2 regions of the Paenibacillus kyungheensis genome follow, and region 1 is predicted to be linked to the other one. Evidence: predicted binding sites of a transcription regulator. Region 1 holds the regulator's gene; the other holds the start of a gene.
What was found. The regulator LexA, encoded in region 1, represses DNA repair genes until DNA is damaged. The targets are predictions, from matches to a motif close to CGAACATATGTTCG.
Positions count from the first base shown of each region.

Region 2: the regulator LexA is predicted to act here: its motif matches at 1,585-1,598, upstream of dndB (DNA sulfur modification protein DndB).

Region 1 is NZ_CP117416.1:3,042,823-3,046,044, forward strand. It holds gene PQ456_RS12950 (methyltransferase) at 1-147, opposite strand, end outside; gene PQ456_RS12955 (DUF896 domain-containing protein) at 340-540, opposite strand; gene yneA (cell division suppressor protein YneA) at 710-1,270, opposite strand; gene lexA (transcriptional repressor LexA) at 1,538-2,164, shown strand; gene PQ456_RS12970 (hypothetical protein) at 2,283-2,753, opposite strand; gene PQ456_RS12975 (hypothetical protein) at 3,028-3,222, opposite strand, start outside.
Region 2 is NZ_CP117416.1:977,309-980,530, forward strand. It holds gene PQ456_RS04360 (hypothetical protein) at 548-832, shown strand; gene dndB (DNA sulfur modification protein DndB) at 1,653-2,732, shown strand; gene dndC (DNA phosphorothioation system sulfurtransferase DndC) at 2,748-3,222, shown strand, end outside.

The sequences.
Region 1 (3,222 bases):
AGCTGGAAAAACAATGTTTCTTCCTTTATACGCTGTATATTCGGAAATACTGGTTTTGCCACCGATAGAAGATTGACCTTGCTTTCTACGTGCAGCATTAACTTGCTTTGAATTGCGTCGAACTTGCCTTTCCCAGGAACGGGACATACTTTGTTTCCCCCTAATAGATAATGTAAGCCTTACAACAAAAGCAGAAGACTTCGTTCTATCTTATCATGCCAGAACAAGCCCTAAATTTCCATAGCAAAATAGGATGCTCTCTGTAATAACAGCTAGAGCACCCTTGGGTTAGTTCACTTCTTTGTATTTATTAAAGCTGTTACATGATTCTAGTGCTGACTATTTTTTGGTATTATCCGCTTGTTCTGTATCTTCTACAAATTCAATTGTATCTAGTTGTTGACGAAAATTACTGCGAATATTATTTAAATAAATAGCACGTAACTCGTCACGCTCTACAGTTTCTTCGGCTGTAAGACCTGAACTTTTTTTCTTACGAGCTAATTCATTAATACGTGCAATGAGTGTATCGATATCCATAACTAACCTCCATGTAAGTAATCATCTTGTGACCATCACTAACTTTGACATGTAAAAAAAAGCTTGTCAAGATCAACAGATCTTAACAAACTTTCATCCCACTTAATGAATATATGTGCTTATCTAGTGATATCATTTATACCATAAATATATTTAGAGAACATGTAAATCAATCGTAAGGAATTACCAGAACATCGCCTGCTTGAATCTCACTTGTAGTTAATTGATTTTCACTACGAATCTCTGCTATATAGTCACGTGTATCTGTCTGGGCTGATTTGTATTCACTAGCGATACTCCATAAGCTATCCCCTGAATGAACAACAACTTTTTGTGCAGGGCCTTCTACTTTGTCTGCTACTACAAAGTTATGAATTACTCCACCGTATAATAATACACCTGCAAACACAAAACATACCATTAAACGTCCGCCGGATTTCCACTTCACTTTTTGGGCTGTGCTTTGAATAAGATGTAGCGTTTTTTGACGTAATGTTTTTTTGCCTTTAGGTTGAGCTGGTTTACGTATCTTTTGCACATTCGGCAAATATGTCCACTCATCCACCACTACATCTTTGTCCGCTCGTGTGGCATGAATAGCTGCTTGCTGTGATTGTTTCTCCGAATAACTTGTTGATGTATGATGTATATCTGATCCAGATGTATCAATCTGTTGTTCACCATCTTCAGATTGATTGTGGATGCTACGATATGTAGTATATTTTAACATTGTCATCACGCTCCAAACATTTGTTCTTGTTTTCTTAAATTCACTATAACACGAACATATGTTTTACTCAATAGTTTTTTACGAACCTTCGTTCGCGTTTTTTATTGCACCTTTTAGACTATAGATTATGCCTCTTATACGATGAATAGACTACAAAAAGTAATGAATAACAAAATAAATATACAAATTTTAGAACTTATGTTTGTACGAACGGTAGTTCTATGTTATAATTTTGCCAAACGTTACTAGCATTGGGGTTGATAAGGTATGTCAAAAGTTTCAAGTCGCCAACAGGCCATTTTGGAATTTATCCGAAATGAAGTCAAACTTAAAGGTTACCCGCCATCTGTACGTGAAATTGGTGAAGCTGTAGGTCTTGCTTCTAGTTCTACTGTACATGGTCATCTGGATCGTTTGGAGAAAAAAGGACTGATTCGACGCGACCCGACCAAACCTCGTGCCATCGAGTTGTTGGGTCAAGAAGAGTCTGAAAGTAATATTCTTTTCGCTCAAACGGTATCTCGTGTTCCTATTATTGGAAAAGTAACCGCCGGTGTTCCGATTACAGCTACAGAACATATTGAAGATTACTTCCCTCTACCACAGAATTTTACAGGTGAAGGACAAGTATTTATGCTTTCTGTAGTTGGAGACAGTATGATTGAAGCAGGAATCTATAATGGTGACTACGTAATTGTACGTCAACAACAGACCGCTGATAATGGCGATATTGTTGTAGCCATGACAGAAGACGACGAAGCAACTGTCAAAACGTTCTATAAAGAAAAAGATCATATTCGTCTACAACCAGAAAATCCAATGTATCAGCCACTTCGTCTGACACATGTTACGATTTTGGGTAAAGTTGTAGGATTGTTCCGTAACTTGCACTAAATCACTACTGTACGTTACAGTTCATAGAAGATAGAAAAAGACCGCTACTTTCTAGTAGCGGTCTTTTTTCTTATTTATATGAGAATAATTTAATTTATTTAGATTCAGCACAATGTAATTATTGTACATATCTCCACAATGCAGTTTTAATTACATGTTCGGCTTCTACTTCACTAAAAGCAACTTCAATCTCTTCTTTGCCTTGTAAAACTTTGTACATCCATACAGGATGCTCTGTTGGATTCAAGTACAATAATTCTACCGCAAGTTTAGGTTTTCCAGAATCATGAGAGCATTTGTATTTGAGATCAGCTTCTCCATAATAATGTTCACGTACATTTTTTTTAACTACAGTTATAGTAATGACAACGAGTGCAATTGTAATAACCAGTTGATTTTCATCTTTCTGAATACTGCAATCTTCTTTAAAATGTTTTTTGATCTCTTCTAAAATGGTAGAAAATTTCATCCATAAATTTTCACAATGTTCTAAAAAATGCTCATGAATTTTTAAAGAATATGAAAAAGCTTTTGCGTTCTCTGCTTTCTCTTCCTGTGCACGTATTACCGCAGATTCAATCCAACTCATAATTGCTACCTCCTTTAACTGTAATGACTGAACATATTGAGTACCCAAATTGCAACGTTTTTATCTAACCCTCTACTACTTATTGGATGCCTTTTGTACAAGCTGAATACGGTACTTTTGCTGATATGCTCTTAATTTTTTTATTTGATTTCTAATGTCACTCCTCTTAATTCATTATGTGATTTCTTCATCATAACCTAATAATAGGAAATTGATACCTTTTAATGCCAAATAATTACTAAATATCTTATATTTTTTTAATAGTAAGCTACATTTATCCAAACAGCTTTGTATCCATTAGTTTGGCAAGTAATGCTTTGAAATCTTTACTTTCTGCTTTTTCAGCCAATTGGGCTTCAAGTGTATTGAACTTTTCAGCTAGAAAATAAGCATTTAAAAATACACCTAGATGGTCTTTAGCCACTGCTTCGGCATTATCTTTATCTGATGAATAACTTGAAATGACAGT
Region 2 (3,222 bases), 2.1 Mb from region 1:
TAGGTACTGGATGAAAGTGCTGTTTAAGTGAAATCAACCAATTATAGTCTTTTAAAAGTGTCGAAAATTTGAAATATAGGTATACCGATCCAAAAATAAAGAACGATGCTTTTTGATGATTTTTCTTGTTTTTCTATAGATATGAGCATTGGATATATGTGTTTTAGTTATTTTACGCTTAAAAGAGTAGAAAGGGATTAACAAAAAGCCTGCTTCGTTTCTCTGGTCAAAGAGCAAGAAGTAAGCTTTTTTAAAGTAGTAGTATGTAGTTGTAGAGTAGGTAAGTGACATAGACAGGTAGGCATAAAGTTATTGTTATTGTTTTCGTTTCAGATAAGAAATAAAGACAACAAATCCATACACAAACAGCCCGAATAATCCTAGCATCACCACAAATAACACAAACGGAAAAATTGCTCCCCACGCCATAATGATCCTCCTTACATGGTTGCTTTTATACTTTATTTCATTTTATAGTAAAATAAGTAAAAAGATAAGTGTATATTCTAATAGAAATACATAGAATATGCAGTAAGGAGGTTATATGATGTCAGATGTATCTGGTTTGGTATTAGTCATACTTGTTAATGTGATGGTGTACGGATTAGCGATCTGGGGAATCGTACATATGATCTACAAAGGCGTCAAACATCCCGCCCAAACGCTTATGTTCTTGTCGATGATCTTTTGTGTAGTTATCTTTATAGCAAGTATGATACAGAAAATCATGTATCGCGATTGGACGATAGATTTAGGTACATTAGCGCCATTGATGGGGTTGTTTGCGGTTTATATAGTGAGTCGTAGAGAGAATCGCGTAGAGTTGAAATGAAACAAAAAGGAAGTGATCCCGTAAAGAGATCACTTTCTTTTTATTTATTATTTTAATTGAAAAGTAACCATAGATAAAATAGGTTCATTCGTATAAAAATCTAAGTATTGTTCCTGACCAATTGCACTAGCAGTTTTCCTATCTTTTATATTTCTAATCGTTGCTCTTATTGTGTTATTTATATTAAAAAAATGGATGTTCATTTGAAAAGTATGACGAAAGAGTACATAGTAATTTCTGTTTTATTCATTGTTGAACTATTCTGGCTTAATGGCATAGCTGAAATGACTACTTCTCCGAGTCGCAACAACGGTAATGGGAATGTCGCTTATTTATTTTGGCCACCTGTTATACTATTAGGACTCTATTTGTGTATACATATGTATTTATTTTATTTGTGAACAATCGATTGGGCAATAAAAAATGCTGTGAGATTATTGATCATATCGGCAATCATTACTAGTATATCCATCGTGGCAGAAATAGTATGGGTACGTCATATGTTAAGGTCTCTTAATGCTATGCAACAAGTTAGCGCAGAGCATACAAATACGATCTATTTGAACATATGGACTTTATTAATTGCTCTTGGATTGAGTAGTATGTTGGCTTAGATCGTGGAGAAAAAGTAGAAGTATTTTTAAATCTTAATATATAAATAAAACCAAGTTACCATCATGATAGGTAGCTTGGTTTATTTGCTTTTATCAAAGAAACTAAATATAAAACATAAATTTGTTTCTTCTAAGCATTGAACATCCGTTCGTATTAATGTAAAATCAAATAGCAAAGTACAATATTACGTACGTAATAGGAGAATATGCTGATGAACTTTAATTATACATTTCCTGCTTTAAGAGGTAAACAGGCTGGTAAAGAATTTTATACAGTTATGTGTCCGATGCGTCTGATTCCTAGAATTTTTCTTTTTGATGAAGAAGAGATTCCAGTTGAACACCGGGCACAACGTGTAATGAATCGATCCAGAATTCCAGATATCACAAATTATATTCTTGAGAATCCTAAGGAATACATATTTTCTTCATTAACTGCATCTGTAGATGGAGAAATGGTATTTCAAGAACACTCTAAGGATTTGAAAGACATAGGATATCTTACGATCTCTCTTGATTCTAAATTCTTAATTAATGATGGTCAACATCGTAGAGCAGCTATAGAAGAAGCATTGAAAATCTCACCTGAACTAGGAGAAGAAACAATCTCAGTAGTTTTCTTTCATGATTTAGGTTTGACTCGTTCTCAGCAAATGTTTTCTGATCTAAATCGGCATGCTGTAAATACAACTTCTTCTATTGGAATTTTGTATGATCATCGGGATCAACTTTCTTTAATTACAAAAGGATTACTACAAGATATCCCTTTACTGGAACGATATACAGATAGAGAAAAAGTGTCTTTATCTAAGAACTCACCTAAATTATTCGCTCTAAATCATATTTTTAATACAAATTGTCGTCTACTAGGTAAACGAAAAGGCGAAATTATTTCTGAACAGGAAAAAGAGTTTGTACAGAAGTTTTGGATTCTATTATGTGATACGATAACGGAATGGCAAGATGTATTAGATAAAAAAGTATCACCTAGAGATCTTAGAATTAATTCTATCATTGCTCATGGTGTGTTTTTAGAAGCTATAGGTATCGTCGGACATTATCTTTATTTCTATCATGCAGATGAATGGGAATCTTATATCAAAAAGCTTAAAAAGGTAGATTGGAGTCGCGAAAATAAGCAAGACTGGTTAGGTCGTGCCTATGGACAGACAGGAAGAATTAATAAAACAAACGAGACCGTTCAATTAACGGCAAATCTTATAAAGTCTAAAATAGGCTTACCTTTAACAGAACAAGAACAGAAAATAGAAAATAAGATTACGTAAAGGAGGCTTCTCTACATGGAACTTAATATATTTAATACAGGAAGCAAATTTGTAGAAGCCAAAGAATTAGTAAAAGAAATGTATCTTGAAGATGAAAGACCTTGGGTTGTTGGATTTAGTGGAGGAAAAGATTCCACAGCAGTTGTACAAATTGTTTTTCAAGCGTTACAAGAGTTAGAACCTTCTCAACTTCATAAAAAAGTATATGTTATTTCTTCAGATACTCAAGTAGAAACACCACTTATTATTGATAAAATAACTAGAACTTTAGGACGTATTGAGAAGAAAGCTTTAGAGATCGGTTTACCATTTGAGACACAAAAAGTTCGTCCAAAAGCAGAGCAAACTTTCTGGTCTTCTATTATTGGTAAAGGTTATCCAACTCCAAGGCAGAAGTTCAGATGGTGTACAGATCGTTTGAAGATCGAACCAGCTAATCGCTTTATTTTAGATAAAGTAGATCAATTTGGTGAAGTAGTTATGTTATTAG